DNA from 2 places in the Verrucosispora sp. WMMD1129 genome. Region 2 is predicted to be linked to the other one. Evidence: riboswitches for the same ligand, from Rfam matches in the RefSeq annotation. Region 2 holds a riboswitch; the other holds the start of a gene.
What was found. A riboswitch is a leader RNA that binds a small molecule or an ion and turns the genes downstream of it on or off. The one in region 2 is predicted to bind cyclic di-AMP.

Region 1 (7,833 bases), 3.1 Mb from region 2:
GTGCACGGGCGGCGCTCGCCGTTGCGCTCCCGGACGATGGTCTGGCTCGGCGAGGTCTCTTTCGCGTTCTACCTGGTGCACGTCTTCGTGATCATGACGATCCTGCGGTCGACCGGCGACTGGGGCACCGGCCTGCCCGGCTGGTGGGGCCCGCTCGCGGTGATCGGATTCCTGCTGCTCACCCTGGGGCTGGCCGCTCTGCTGCACCGGTACGTGGAACAGCCGATGATGCGTCGCCTGGCCCCGTCCCGACCGTCGGCGGTCGGGCTGCCCCGACAGCGGGCGTCCCGGGGCGGTGCGGGCCCGGCCGGAGACGTCGAGCATGGCTCGACCGTCCATCACGGACAGTGAGCTGACGGTAGCCTGACCTGCGCGTATCGACGTTCCCGGCGACGCGCCGGGCGGTTCGACACGCCCGGTGGCTGGTGCGTCCCGGGCGGTCGTGGCGGTAGCGTGACGGGGTGCTTCCTGCCGCGCCCACCCGTCCCTTGTGGTGGTTGGCGCGCTGGGCCGCGCGGCTGCTGACCGGGCTCGCGGTCGCCGCCGCCTTCACCCTCGGCGCCTGGGCCCTGCCCGGCCACCCGGCTCCCACTGATCGGCCCGCCGCCCCGGCACCGCTGGCCGACCCCGCCGTGGCACCGGCGTCCGCGGGCCTGGCCGTGCCCTTGGACTTGGCCGCACCCCTCGACCCGTCCGCCACTCTCGATCTGGCCGCCGCCGACCCGACCGGGGTGTCCGCGACGCAGCCGCCGGCCTGTGGTCGGCCCGGGCTGACGGTGCTCGGCAGCGTCGCTGCGGGCGTCACGCGGGGGCCTACGGCCCTGGTCGAGGGCGTCCGGGCCGCCCGCGCCCCACCGCACGCCTGATCCCGGCGACACCGCCCGCCTGATCCCCGGCGACCTTCCGTCGCGTCCGCACCGCTCGGGGCCGCACCCGCGCCGAGCCCCTGCCAACCCGTTGCCGCCAGCCGCGCCGTCGGTGCTCCCCAGCACGAGGGGCACCGGCACGAGCCGCGACCGCGCCGCAACGCCATCCGCGAACCGCCGCCGGCACGGCCACCGTCGCCGTACCGATTTCCCGAGGTGCCGACATGGAGAAGACAGTTCTCTACCAGTTCCTGATCGAGGTGCCACGCGCCGCCGCCATCTGGTCGGTCCTGCTCGTCCTGGCGTTGGGCGTACTCACCGTGCTTGTCGCCCGCCCGGAGCCGACCGGGCCAGTGGAGAAACCCGTCGACGAGGACGCGCTCCGCGCCGCGACCGAAGAGGCCGACCTGCGCCGATACGCGGGCGAGGTGGCGGTCGCGGCAGCCGGTGCCGGGCAGAACGCCGAGCGACGCCGCACGGCATGGCGGGTGGCCCAGACGGAACTGGACCGCGCCTGGGCCGCGTACGACCAGGCGGAGGCCGCCGCCCGCCGGCTGGCCGGCGTCGTCGGACTGCCGACCCCGCGCACCCCCCGGACCCCGGCCGAGTACGCGGCCCGCGAGCGCTGGCTGCGCCGGGCCGCGATGGCCGCCCACTGGCGTGGCGACCTGACCGCCCGTCAACTCAGCGATGTGCTGGCGGGCCGGTCCGGCTGGGATCCCCGGCGGCATCCGGCCGAGCAGGAGGTGGTCCTCGCCCGGGTGGTGCGTGACAACCGCCTGGCCGCCTATCGATCGGCCGCCGAGCGGGAGCAGGACCTGTGGCGGGCGGCGGAACTGGCCACCGAGGCGGCCCGCGCCCTCTCCGCCGAGGCATACGCGGCCGCTGAGCGACTCCGACCGAACCGGCTGCCCGTCTCCGGTCGGGTCACCGCCGGCCGGCGCGACCTTGTCCCGCGCTGGCGTCCGGCTCGGCTTGGCTGAAATTCCGTGAGCTGGGTCACATGGGCCGGAAATTCGGTCACTGTTCGTAGGCGAGGCGATTACCGCAGCAATCTCCGTCGAGATTTCCACCAGCCGTCCGGTTGTTCCCTGAAGGTGCCCGGAATGCCGTCGGTCCCATTGAGCGACGCCAGTTCTCCGATACCCGAAAATTGCCGCCACGGATCATGTTTAAGCAGGTCAGGGTGGGTTGGCTTCGAGGTGACCGGCCAGTAGTGTCAGCGCGTCCGGTGCGGTAACCGATCGCAGGAAGCGACGCCGTACCGACCCGCTCAATCGTGAACCTCACGAACCGGGGACCCACTGCACCACTGGGGTGAATCCGCGAGTCTCGGCCCGCGGTAGGGCGTCTTCCCGCCCGAATCCGTCAGCTAACCCGGTCGGCGGTGACGGAAGGAGTACCAACCCTCGTGCAGTCCGATGTGATCCCCCTGTTCCCCCGCCTCCACGGCACCGCGGTGCCCGTGCTCGCTGGCCCGACCGCCGCGAGCTGACCCCGGTCATCGCCACCGCCCGGGTCTCCGGGCGTACCCCTCGAACGGCCTCGTCCCGCTCACCCGGGCGGTCGTCGGCGCGCTGATGCCGACCCGACCGCCGGAGCCGGTGTGCCGTTCTCCCCTCAGCCCGTGGAGGAACCGTGAAGCACACCCTTTCCCGCCGGCTCCGCCGGCTGGTCAGCGAACGCACCTATCAGCTCGTTGCCGGATCCGCCGTGGCCCTCGTCCTGGCCACCGGCACCGGAGCCGCCCTCGCCGGCACCGGGAACACCCCGGCACCCACGCAGGCCACGACCGCCGCCGCCGAACTGCGCAGTGACACGGTGGTCGCGCCGAGTCAGGCGGAGGTCGCGCCGACGACCGCCGCGCCGAGCAGCGCGGCACCCAGCAGCGCCGCGCCGGCCAGTGCCGCGCCGGCCAGCGCCGCCGCCTCGCCGTCACCGAAGGCCACCGCGGACCCGGACCTGGCCAGCAAGAAGGCGGCACCGAAGCCGCCGGCCTCAGAGGTTCTGGAGTACGACCACCAGGCCCAGATCAACGGCTACTACTGCGGTCCCGCCGCAGTGCGTAACGCGCTGAGCGCCGCCGGTGTCGCGCGCAGTCAGGACGCCCTGGCCAGCCAGCTCGGCACCACGTTCGCCGGCACCAACTCGGCCGAGGACACCACCCGCGTCCTCAACGCCGTCGTCAAGGGCGACCCGTACGAGACCACGATGATCCGTGGCGGTGCGGCCACCCCGGCCCAGATGGACCAACTCCAGGCGGACGTCGTCGCCGCCATCACCGACGGGCGAGGCGTCGTGGTGAACGTCGCCGGTTCCGTCACCGACACCGACGGCCGCTGGCACTCGTTCCCCGGCGGCCACTACATCGCCGTGGTCGGCTACAAGGACTCCGGGCGGCTGGTGAGGATCGCCGACTCGGCGGACGCCTCGTACCCGTCGTACTGGCTCAGCACCATCGATCTGGCCAACTGGGCCGCCACCCGCGGCTACTCGGCCTGATCATCGTCCCGCTGCACCCGGAAGCCCTCGGCCCGTTGGCCGAGGGCTTCCGTTTCGGGTACGTCATGCTGGTTGTCGGGTCGACGTAGCTCGGGGTTCGTCAGGCGTGCGTGCGGTGCTGCTTCGCCAGGCCGACGAAGCTCGCCCAGGCGGCCGGTGTGAAGGCCAGTGTGGCGGCGTCGCGGTTCTTTGTGTCGCGGACCAGCACGATGCCGGGCAGGTTGTCGGCGACCTCCACGCAGTCGTTGCCGCTGGACCCGCTGCGGGTCGACTTGCGCCAGGTCGCGCCGTTCAGATCCATGGCTTCACAACATCCTTCATGCGCTCGATCGACTGGCGGCCGGACAGTGCCTCGTTGCGCACCGTCTCCCACTTCGACAGCAGGACACTCAGGTCGTCGTCCTTGTCGACCAGGACGCCGCCGAGTTGGGTGTCCAGATTACCCACCCAGCCGCCGTCCGCGCCCCTCGCCAGGATGAAGGGGCCGGTCAGTCCATCGTGCATGGCGACGCCGGTGGGCACCAGGTGCACGCTGATGTTGGGCCGGGTGGCCAGCGCCATGAGGTGGTGCACCTGCTCGACCAGCACGTCCTTCAGCTCCTCGTCGACCCGCCGCAGCACCACCTCGTCGATCACCGCGATGAGCTGGGGCGGGTCGTCCTGTTCCAGCACCGTCTGCCGGGCCATCCGGTTGGCCAGCCGCCGCTCCACCCCGGCCTCGGTCAGCGCGGCGTCGGTCCGGATCACCGCGCGGGCGTAGCGCTCGGTCTGGAGCAGGCCCGGCACCAGCGTCGGCTGGTAACAGCGGAGCTGCCGGGCGTTCCGCTCCGCCTCCAGGTAGGGCAGGAACCACGCGGGTTGGCGCAGCACCTCGGCGGTCCGCAGCAACTCCTCGAACATGCCCCCCGTCTCCAGGACCTCGTCCGCCCGCTTGGCGTACGGCCGATCGAGCGGGCGGGTACCCACCTCCACAGCGGACACCAGGGACGCCGAATAGTTCGTCCGCCTACCGAATTCCTCCTGGTTCATCCCTGCGGCAGTACGTAGCCGGCGAAGCTGCGTACGGATCAACTCATGCAGGTCGGAAGGCTGCTCGCGTTCCATGTCCCCTCCACCGGGTCTGTCAAGATCGCCAAGAGGCCGCCCAGCGCTGGATCGGGGCACCCGGACCCCACCGTGGCCAGCGTCGATGCCTTCCGACCGTAGTGCCGTCCTCACCAGACTGTCACGCAACGGGGCCGCTCCCATCCACAGGGGACGGGGCGGTTCTGTCCCGGGGCCGCCCGTGCGCCTTCCCCCGCGTCCGGGCGGACCCTCCGATCGCTGACTGGGAGGTTGATATGCGTACCCGGGTTGCCTGGTATTTGTGCCCGACGACGCTGCTGCCGGTGTACTCGCCGGGGCGGCGGTCGCTGCCGGAGCACTCGCCAGGGCGGCAGGATCAGCACGAGACGGATCTGCCGCAGCGGCGGCGGGGCACGCACCTGCCGGAGTGGATGCGGGAGCCGACCCGGCCGTTGCCGATGCCGCGTCCGGGGCGTCCCGGCTGGCTCACCCCCGGGCAGCAGTGGCGGGCCAACGGAGGCCAGTGGTGACCGTGGGCCGGTCGGGTGCGATCACCAGCCGACTGTTCGCCCCCGAGCGGGGTCCACGGCCCCAGCGTCCGTACGCCTCTGGCGGCGAGGTGCCGCACACCCCGTTACGGCCGATGTGGTGCTGCCGCGCCGACGGGCAACCCTGGCCCTGCGGGCAGGCCCGGCTGCTGCTGCGCGTCGAGTACGACGGCAACCTGCCCGGCCTGTCCATCTACCTCGCCGGTCTGATGTACGACGCCATGCGCGACCTCTACCACCTCAACCCCCACGACACCCCCGAACCCACCACCCTCTTCACCCGCTTCATCGCCTGGACCCGCCGCCCCGCCTAGCAACCCCGCTGCCACCCCGATCGCCAGGGTTCAAGCGGCGGACAGGGCCTGTCCAAGATCTCGGCGAGCGCGGCGTACGCGCCGGACGAGATCCTGCGGGTCGTCGCGGATCCTGCGCGCCAGGTGAAGCAGAGCAAGTGCGCCGTTCCGGCAGGGTCTGTCGCGTTCAAGATCCGGGCAACTTCCCTGTTGCTGCTGCTTCGAGTCCGGCTGAGGCAGCAGTAACCCTGAAGTTGCCCGGATCTTGGCGCGGCGGCGCGGGGGTGACGCGGCGGTGGGCGTGGCGGCGACCCGACGGTGGGTGCGGTGAGGGTGGGAACGGCGGGTGGGGCGATGCGACGATCAGGGGTGAGATCGACCTCGACGTCTGATGCGGGGGAACCATGGGGGAGCAGGAGCCGTACGCGGGGCTGGCCACCACGTTCGACACGGCCGCCGAGCTGTACGAGCAGGCCCGACCGGGCTATCCGGAGCCGTTGTTCGACGACCTGGCCGCGACGACGGGCCTGGTGACCGGGCCGGCCAGGGTGCTGGAGATCGGCACGGGCACCGGCCAGGCCACCCGCGGTCTGCTGGCGCGCGGCTGGCAGGTGGTCACCCTGGAACCGGGACGGGAACTGGCCTCGGTGGCGCGCCGCGTACTCGCCGGCCGCGGCGACGTGCGCGTCGTGGAGTCGCCCTTCGAGCGGTGGGAAGCTGACGAAAGCGTGCCGTTCGATCTCGTCTTCGCCGCGACCTCGTGGCACTGGCTGGACCCGGCTGTCGCCTACCGTCGGGCCGCGGAACTGCTGCGTCCCGGCGGGCACCTGGCGATCGTCGCCACCGAGCACGTGTCACCACCGGACGGCGACGACTTCTTCCGGCAGGTCGAGCGGATCTACGACGAGGTCGGCATGGGCGACGGGCAGGGCGGCCCGCAGCCACCCGAAGCGATCGCGGCCCCCGATGTGGCGGCGATGGTGGGAGGCGGGTTCTTCGCCAGTCCAACCGTGCACCGTTACGTCTGGAGCCGCGACTACAACGCCGAGGAGTACCTCGCCGTGCTGTCCACGTACTCCAATCACATCGCCGCCGCACCCTGGCAGCGGCGGACCCTCTTCGCCGGGATCCGGCAGCTTATCGCCGCTCGTCCGGGCGGGACGGTACGCAAGCACTACCTGAACACCCTCCAGATCGCCGTACGCCTCAATTGACCTACCCGCCAGCGCCCGCCGCTCTGGCAGCATGGCGACGTGCTGATCTACAAGATCCTGCTGCCCGGCGAATGGGCCGAGTTCCGGGCCGCCGGCCGGTTCGACGGCTCACCGTTCGACCGGGACAGCGGCTACATCCACTGCTCGTCGCGATCCCAACTGGCCGCCACGGCGGCACGGGTCTTCGGCGACCAGCCGCAGCTTGTCATCGTCGCGCTCGACGCGTCCCTGCTCGGTGGTGCGCTGCGGTGGGAGGACGCCCCGAATGGTGGGCCGTTCCCGCACGTCTACGCGGCACTGCCGGCAGCAGCGATTCGCGAGGTCCACGAGGTCGCGGGTGCGGCCCGGGTGGACGAACACGTTCCCGTGGACTGAACGCCGGTCGTTCTGGGTGCGTTTGTTGTCGCTGGAACGACAACAAACGCACCCGGAGCGGCGGGCGCGGGGCGGGTCGTGCACCCGCGCCCGCCGCCGGGTGGCTCGGCGTGGTGACGCTGCCGGGTCAGGGGATCAGCAGCGTTCCCACTTGAGGTTGAAGAGGGTGTCGACGTCGCCCTCGGTCGTCGTCATGGACATGCTGACGTTCGATCCGGCGGTGCCCGGGTCCACTCTCAACTCGGTGTTGACGTTGAGTACCCGCTGTTGCCCGCAGGGCGTGTAGACCAGCACGGGGGCGACGTCCGAGGTGCCCCAGAAGCCGTTGTAGGGGCCGGAGAAGGTAGCGTCGGTGCGGCTGGTCTCGGACGAGCCCTGCCAGTAGTAGGTCGTACGCTGGCGACCGGTCGCGCCGGTGGGGATCCGGGCCCGGCCCCGGTAGTCGGCGGCCGCTACGGCGATGGTCCAGCCGGCCGGCACGGTGACGAGCACACCGAGCTGACAGTTCTTCCGGCTGTCGGTGACATCGACGCCCCGGCCCGCGGTCGCGACGAAGTCGTAGTACCGGATCCGGAAGCCGGTGTTGTCGGGATGGGCCACCACCCGCGCGGTGCCGGGCGAGCAACCGGAGCCGTTGGCAGCCACCACCTCGACGGTGATCTCGCTGTCCGGTGCAGCGGTGGCAGCGGATGGAGCGGCGTGGGCCGGTGCGGACAGGGACAACGCGAGAACCGTGCCGAGTACGGCGAAGATCCCGGTTCTCGCGCCGACGAGGTTCTTTGTCATTCCGTTCCTCTCGGATGCAGTTGATGTTCACCGAATTCAACGCGTGTTTCTTCGCCGAACGGCCGTGAGGCGCTTCGCGTGCCGGCCCGTTGTGGGTGGCGGTGAGTAGCACTCGGTTGGCGTTCTGCGAGAGGATGCTAGCGATGGGAGACGAGGGTCGCAAGCATCAGTCTTCGTCTATGTG
Region 2 (7,833 bases):
GCCCACCTGGTGGTCGACGAGTCCCAGGACGTCTCACCGATGCAGTGGCGGATGGTGGGCCGGCGCGGGCGGCTGGCGTCCTGGACGGTGGTGGGTGATCCGGCGCAGACCGCGTGGACGGGAGATCCGCAGGAGTTGGCCCGGGCCCGCGACCAGGCGCTGGGGCGCCGCCGCCGGCACCGGTTCACGCTCACCACGAACTACCGCAACTCGGCGGAGATCTTCGCGGTGGCGGCGGCCGAGATCCGGCGGGCGTACCCGGATCTCGCGTTGCCCACCGCGGTCCGTTCCACCGGGATCGATCCACTCCAGCTCGAGGTGCCGGCGCCCGAGCTGGAGACCACAGTCGTGACGGCCGCCAGCGCCCTGCTCGGCGAGGTCGAGGGGACCGTCGGCGTGATCACTCCGGTGCCCCGACGGGACCAGGTCGCGGCCTGGCTGGGGGCGCTGGGCGGGCAGCGGTTGCAGGTGGTGACCAGCCTGGAGGCCAAGGGCATGGAGTACGACGGTGTGGTGCTGGTCGCCCCGGCGGAGATCCGGGCGGAGCCGGGCTCCGGTGTCCGTACCCTCTACGTCGCCCTGTCCCGGGCCACCCAGCGGTTGACCACCGTCGACCCGGCCGGGTGAACCCGAGCACCGCGACCCGCCCGACGATTGCACACATAGCGATGTTGGCATAGCTCCGTCCCCGGTCCGGCGGACGACGCAAGGTGTCTGGGTGGGCGCCGGCCATGACCACCACCACGCTGCGGTGTCGAACGCCGCCCACCGCCACTCCGGCCGGCTGTGGGCAGCGTTCGCCCTGCTCAGCGCGCTGATGGTGATCGAGGCAGGCACCGCTCTGCGGACCGGTTCGCTGGCCCTGCTCTCCGACGCCGGGCACATGTTCACCGACGTGTTGGGCATCGGGATGGCCCTCGCGGCCGTGGCTGCCACCCGTCGGGCCGACACGGACCCGCAACGCACCTTCGGGCTCTACCGACTGGAGGTGCTCGCGGCCCTGGCCAACGCCGTACTGCTCTCCGGCGTCGCGGTGTACGTGCTGGTCGAGGCGGTACGCCGAATCGGCGATCCGCCCGAGGTGCTCGCCGGCCCGGTCCTGGTGGTGGCCGCACTCGGCCTGCTCGCCAACGTCGCCGCGTTCGCCCTCCTGCGTCCGGGGGCGCGGGAGAGCATCAACCTGCGCGGGGCGTATCTGGAGGTGCTGGCGGACCTGCTCGGTTCGCTTGGCGTGATCGCGGCCGCCCTGCTGATCACCGTGACCGACTGGTGGTGGGCCGACCCTCTGGTGGCCACCGCGATCGCCACGTTCATCCTGCCCCGGACGTGGCGCCTGGGCCGGGCCGCGGTACGCATCCTGGTCCAGGCCGCTCCGGAACACCTTCAGGTCACCGCGGTGTATGACCGGCTGGCCGCGGTGCCGGGCGTGGCCGGCGTCCACGACCTGCACGTCTGGACGTTGACCTCCGGCATGGAGGTCGCCTCGGCGCACCTCACCGTCAGACCGGGCGCCGACGTCGGCGCCGTGCTGGCGGCGGCCCGCTCGGCGCTGCACGAGGACTTCCAGATCGAGCACGCGACCCTCCAGATCGAGCCGCGGTCGGATCCCGGGCACTGCGGGGCGGCGCAGTGGTGACCGGAAGAATCAGAGAAAAGGGGTTATTGTCCGCTTTTGGTCTGTTCTACTAGTCAACAACTGAACACCAGCAGTAACAGCAGCTGCACCGGTCACATGGGCACCGGTAGGCTCGGACCCGGCCTCCGCCAGGCGGCACCCACAGGTGCCGGCGGCGGCCGCCGCCTAATCGCCCGCCAGGGCGAACCGGGGAACCAGGTTCCTGGGGTGTATCCGCGTCAGCGGTAGGGATCTTCCGTCCCGAACCCGTCAGCTAACCCGGTCGGCGGCTGACGGAAGGAAACGTGCATGCCAGCAGTGGCAACGGTAAGACCGGCCGCCCGTACGGCGGCCCTGATCGCCGCCGCGCTCGCCCTCACTCTCGGCGTCGCGCTGGCCCCCTCCACCCCCGCCGCCGCGGCATCGCCGCCATTGCGGGCGGCTGCCCCGGGCGACGTGGACGACGAGGGTGGCACCCCGGCGCTGCGGGCCCAACTGGAGGCCGCCAGCAAGGGCTACCTCGACGCCAAGACCGCACTCGACCGCTCGGTCAAGCGCCAGAAGAAGCTTGCCGAGCAGCTCAAGACGACCGAGAGTCAGGTCGCCGAGCGGGGCACCAAGGTCGCCGAGATCGCCGCACAGGCGTACCGCACCGGGCGGCTGGGCGCCGCGTCGGCTCTGCTCAACAGCGGTTCACCGGCCGGCTTCATGGACCGGGCGGCAGCGCTGGACGCGGTGGCTGCCAACGAGGATCGCGCGCTGCGTGAGCTCCAGGTGGCCCGGGACGAGGTCAGCGCCACCAAGCAGGCCCTGGACGTGGAGATCCAGGAGCAGCGCAAGCAGGTGGCCGTGATGGCCAAGCGCAAGGACCAGGCCGAGCGGGCGTTGACCGTGGCCATCGAGCGGGACGAGGCGGCCGAACGGGCCAGGGCCGCCGAGCGGGCCGCCCGGTCACCGTCGCGGAGCAGCGGGTCGAGTCCCACCGCCAAGCCCGCTCCCCGCAACTCCGACGGGTCGTGGCCCTCGGAGTCGTGCAGCGTCAACGACCCCACCCCGGCCAACGGCTGCATCACCCCACGCACCCTGCATGCGCTGAAGCAGGCCAAGTCGGCTGGCTTCACCCGGTACGTCTCCTGCTACCGCTCCGGCGGCTCGGGCGAGCACCCGAAGGGTCGGGCCTGCGACTTCGCCGCCCAGAAGAACGGCTTCGGCGGGGACGCGACCGGAGGCGACCGGACCTACGGCAACAACCTGGCGGCGTACTTCGTCAAGAACGCCGACCGGCTCGCGGTGCTCTACGTGATCTGGTACAGGCAGATCTGGCTGCCCAGCAGCGGCTGGAAGTCGTACAGCGGCGCCCGGGGTGACCCGTCCAGCGACCACACCAACCACGTCCACCTGTCGGTGTACTGACTTCCTCTTCGCGCCGGGTGAACCGCTCTTCACGAGCGGTTCACCCGGCGCTGCGTTTCACCGTTGGCCGGCGGGGCACCGTCCCTTCGGCGCGCATCGACGCGCCTCCTTGGTTACCGTCGTACCAGGAAGCGTTATTTGTCCGCTAACGGGAGGAACGCCATGAACGAGCGAATCGCCAGACCCGGCGGCGGTACGGACAACGGGGAGCGGTCATGACCGGCCGCGTCATGATCTTCGCACCGACACCGCTGCTGACCGTGACCATCGACCAGCCGAGCGACGCACCGGAGTTGCACCTGCACCCGGGCGGGCAGGGGGTGTGGCAGGCCAGGATGGTGCTGTCCCTCGGCGTCGACGTGGTGCTCTGCGCGGCGCTCGGCGGCGAGGTCGGGCAGGTACTGCAACCGTTGCTGGTAAGCGAGGGAGTCGACCTCAAGGTGGTGGCCCGCGACTCCGGCGGCACCGGCGGGTATGTGCACGACCGCCGTGAGGGGACCCGCCAGGAGATCGTCGACGTCATCGGCCAGCCGTTGAGCCGGCACGAGTTGGACGAGCTCTACAACCTCGCACTCGGCGAGGGCCTGCGCGCGCCGGTGAGCGTGTTGAGCGGGCCCAACCATCCGTCCCTGGTCCCCGCCGACCTCTACCGGCGCTTCGCGGCCGATCTCGGTGCCAACGGTGGCCGGGTGGTGGTGGATCTCTGCGGCGAGCACCTCGCCGCCGTCCTGGAAAGCGGTGTCTTCTTTCTCAAGGTCAGCCACGAGGAGCTGATCGCCGACGGGCGGGCCGACGGCGACGACGAGGAGGCGCTCACCCGCGCGATGTACGACCTGCACGCCTCCGGCGCCGAGAACGCGGTGGTCAGCCGGGCCGACAAGCCCGCGTTGGCGCTTGTCGACGGCGAGGTGTTCGAGGTGCGGATGCCGCGGCTGGAGGCCGCCGACCCGCGCGGGGCGGGCGACTCGATGACCGCCGGGGTGGCCGCCGTGGTGGCCCGGGGCGGCGACGTCCGCACGGCGATCCGTACCGGCGCGGCGGCCGGCGCGCTCAACGTCACCCGACACGGCCTCGGCACCGGCCGCCTCGACTCGATCAACGGCCTCGTCGACCGGGTCCGGTTGGAACCGGCGGGCAGCCGTCCCCAGGAGCGGACCACCCCCGACGAACTGGCACAACGGGCGGGTGGCCGATGACGCTGCGGGTGTTGATCACCAACGACGACGGGATCGCCGCGCCGGGCATCCAGGCGCTGGCTCGGGCGGCCGTCGACCGGGGCCTGGACGTGGTGGTGGCTGCCCCACTGGAGGAGGCGAGCGGCACCAGCGCCGCGATGAGCGCCATGGAGCAGGACGGGCACGTGGTGGTCCACGACCATCCGTTACCGGAACTCGACGGCGTGCCGGCGTTCGGCGTCGGTGGCTCGCCCGGGTTCATCGCGCTCATCGCCGTACACGGTGCCTTCGGACCGCCGCCGTCGGTGCTGCTGTCGGGCATCAACCGCGGCGCCAACGCCGGCCGCGCGGTGCTGCACTCCGGCACCGTCGGGGCCGCCTTCACCGCTGCGGCCAACGGCTGCCGGGCGATGGCGGTGTCGCTGGACGTGCTCTCGGCGGGTGAGGCGACGGCGGCCAGCGGAGGTGCCGCGGTGGCGGCTGCCGCCCGGGTTCGCGACGCCGAACGGAACTGGGCCACCGCCGCCCGCGTCGCCCTGGATCTGCTGCCCCGGCTGACCGCCGCGCCGGCGGAGAGCGTGCTCAACATCAATGCGCCCGATCTACCGCTGGCTCGACTGCGTGGGGTACGCCAGGCCACCCTGGCGACCTTCGGCCAGGTGCAGATGACCGTCGCCGAATCCGGGCACGGCTTCGTGCGTACCTCGCTGGAGGAGCCGGGACAGGCGGTACAGCCCGGCACGGATCTGGCTCTGCTCGCCGACGGCTACGCGTCGGTGACCGCGGTCCGGGCAGTCACCGAGGTGGCCGACGTGGACCTGTCCGGCCTCGACCGGGAGTGATCAGGTGCCCCTGCGGTAGTCGGTGCGGTCAGGCCCCGGGGAGCACCTCGGGAGCCGTGGCCGCCCCGGCGTAGTAGGGCTCCGGCGCGCCGAAGAGGCCGAGCAGGCCGGTCACCCAGAGCTGCCGGTGCACGAACCGGCTCGGCTCGGTGACGATCAGCTTCACCCCGCTGACCTCGGCGGTCTGGAATCCGGCGACCATCGCGCTGATGCCCACCGAGTCGATGAAGGTGACCAGCCGCATGTTGAGCTCGATCCGGGCCGGCCGCCCCTTGGCCAGCACCTCGGCGATGGCCTCTTTCACCTCGTACGCGGTGTCGACGTCGATCTCACCCCGAGGGGCGATCTCGATGACACCACCGGGCCGAACCGTCTGCAGGATCGACAGGCTCACGCGAGCACCTCCACTCGCCCGTACGACGGGCGCCTCATCAGTACGCGGGCCGCGACCGACAGTATTCCTTCAACCGCCTCGGTCGCCACCCCTCGGGATGAGCAATTCACGGATGCGGGCACAACAAATCACCCATATCCGAACTTTATTGGCCTTATCACTCAGCGTTCGGCCTCTGCCGACGCCGCCGAACCAGGGTAGCGGGCCGACGCCATCCCCGTCGTTTTCCAGCACTCCGGCGTGCCCCACGGACAACCGGCCTGACCTGCGCTGGGTGCGCGAGAGTGGCACGGTGTGCCTAGCATCACGAGTGACCCCTATGACGGGAGGACCACATCATGCTCCGCAGACTCGCCGCGCTCGCCGGTGTCAGTGCCCTGCTCGCCCTCGTACTGGCCTGCGGTTTCGGCGGCGGCGATGGTGACGACGACGATGACGATGACGACGACTTCGCCCGCGCCGCGGCGGTGGCGGTCGCCGTCCGCTGACCAATGCGACGAACCCGGTGTGGTCCGGACCGCACCGGGGGCGCACCTGCCCTTCCGGTCGAGACGAGCGTTTCGGTGGTTTGCGTCCGGGTCGGGTGGGCACAGCCTCCGATGCGAACCGTCACCGGCCGGACAACGCCGCCGACAGCTGATGCGTGCACCGGCTCCGGCACTGTCGAGGAGGGAACCACAATGTTCGGAACACATCTGCTGGAGCGCCGCAGCAAGCCAGAGCGGGTCGCGGACCAGGCGTGGCAACACCTCGTCTCGGCGGTGAACAACGCCGGCGACAGCCTCCGCGACACCGCCCGCACCGCCCGCCAAGGCTCCGCCGGTTTCGCCGGCGACGCCGGTGACCTGGTCGAGTCGGCCGCCGAGGAGGCCCGTCACCGCGCCAGCCGCGCCTTCGACGCGCTCGCCGGACGCCGCCCGGCGCTGCCCTGGACGCTGCTGATCGGCGCCGCCCTGGTCGGTGCCGCGGTCGGCTGGGCCGCCGGCACCGCGGCACGCGCCGCGGGGAGCCGGGACCGGGCCCTGGAGGACATCGAGTTCGTCGACGTGGACCGACCCGACTCCCCCGCCGACCCGACAAATCCCGTCAGCTGACGGTTCTGTGTGACGACGGGCCCCACCGACCGAGGCGGTCGGGCGGGGCCCGTCGTGCTGTCATGCATCAGTCCTTCGCCCGTCGGAACCTTCTGAGCAGCCCAGGTCGGGAACGGCCGACCTCGTCCGATCCGGGTGAGGCCGATTCACCCGGACGGTCACCAGGCTCGGTCGCGGCGAACCTGGCGTGCCGGCCCGCCGGTCCGCGCCATCCTGGTGAGAAGGGAGCGACCGATGGCCAGCATCTCGACGATCAACCGCACCGACCAGGAGATCCAGTCCGCGGTGCTGGACGAACTCGACTGGGAGCCCCGGGTCCGGCCGCACGAGATCGGGGTGGCCGTCACCGAGGGCGTGGTGACGCTGTCCGGGCGGGTGGACAGCTACGCCAAGAAGTGGGCGGCCGAGCGCGCCGCGCACCGGGTCACTCAGGTGCGGGCGGTGGCCAACGACCTCGCGGTGCGCCTGGTGACCGGCGCGGAACGCACCGACCCGGAGATCGCCGCCGCGGTCCAGCACGCCCTCCAGTGGCAGGCGTTCGTGCCGGTCGACGCGCTCGACGTGACGGTCTCCCAGGGCTGGGTCACCCTGCACGGCGAGGTCGAGTGGGAGTACCAGCGCCGCGCCGCCGAGCAGGCCGTCGGCCAACTGAAGGGCGTACGCGGGGTCAGCAACGGCATGAGCGTCCGGCCGTCGGTACGCCCCGACGGCGCCCTGCTGGCCCGGCGCATCGTCGACGCGCTGGCCCGCAACCGCGCCACCGACGCGGAACAGGTGACGGTACGCGTACACGGCGACACGGTGCTGCTCGGCGGACTTGTGCACTCGGTGCCCGAACGCGCCGAGGTGGAACGGGTCGTCTGGTCCGCCCCCGGCATCCGGGAGGTGCAGAACCACATCGCGGTCGCCCCGGTGCTCCGCTGAGTCGCCCGGAACCACCCGGGTCGGGTGAGTCGCGCTCACCCGGCCCGGCCCGAGGCTGGGGGGTATGACCGATCAGCTGACCACGCCCCTACAGGTCACTGCGCGACTCCGCACACCCGTCACCGAACACGACCACGTCCGTGGTCCGCTGAACGCACCGGTGACGATCGTCGAGTACGGCGACTTCCAGTGCCCCTTCTGCGCCCTCGCCCACGCCAATCTCACGGAGGTGCTGCGGCAGCGCGCCGACACCGTCCGCCACGTCTACCGCCACTTCCCGATCACCAACATGCACCCGTACGCCGAGCGGGCCGCCGAGGTCGCCGAGGCCGCTGGACGGCGGGGTCGGTTCTGGGAGATGCACGACTGGCTCTAC

Region 1: another riboswitch for cyclic di-AMP. It lies ahead of O7624_RS06470 (C39 family peptidase); the one in region 2 lies ahead of O7624_RS23300 (hypothetical protein).

The regions. Positions count from the first base shown of each region.
Region 1 is NZ_CP120741.1:1,421,476-1,429,308, reverse strand. Features, by position in the region: gene O7624_RS06485 (acyltransferase) at 1-351, shown strand, start outside; gene O7624_RS06480 (hypothetical protein) at 462-866, shown strand; gene O7624_RS06475 (hypothetical protein) at 1,091-1,849, shown strand; cyclic di-AMP (ydaO/yuaA leader) riboswitch at 2,127-2,268, shown strand; gene O7624_RS06470 (C39 family peptidase) at 2,505-3,368, shown strand; gene O7624_RS06465 (DUF397 domain-containing protein) at 3,469-3,669, opposite strand; gene O7624_RS06460 (helix-turn-helix transcriptional regulator) at 3,660-4,472, opposite strand; gene O7624_RS06455 (hypothetical protein) at 4,709-4,963, shown strand; gene O7624_RS06450 (hypothetical protein) at 4,960-5,295, shown strand; gene O7624_RS06445 (class I SAM-dependent methyltransferase) at 5,679-6,488, shown strand; gene O7624_RS06440 (DUF952 domain-containing protein) at 6,528-6,863, shown strand; gene O7624_RS06435 (DUF4360 domain-containing protein) at 6,999-7,649, opposite strand.
Region 2 is NZ_CP120741.1:4,983,086-4,990,918, reverse strand. Features, by position in the region: gene O7624_RS23310 (AAA family ATPase) at 1-627, shown strand, start outside; gene O7624_RS23305 (cation diffusion facilitator family transporter) at 719-1,636, shown strand; cyclic di-AMP (ydaO/yuaA leader) riboswitch at 1,789-1,920, shown strand; gene O7624_RS23300 (hypothetical protein) at 1,925-3,028, shown strand; gene O7624_RS23295 (PfkB family carbohydrate kinase) at 3,244-4,224, shown strand; gene O7624_RS23290 (5'/3'-nucleotidase SurE) at 4,221-5,045, shown strand; gene O7624_RS23285 (STAS domain-containing protein) at 5,074-5,439, opposite strand; gene O7624_RS23280 (hypothetical protein) at 5,778-5,927, shown strand; gene O7624_RS23275 (hypothetical protein) at 6,120-6,533, shown strand; gene O7624_RS23270 (BON domain-containing protein) at 6,768-7,457, shown strand; gene O7624_RS23265 (DsbA family protein) at 7,534-7,833, shown strand, end outside.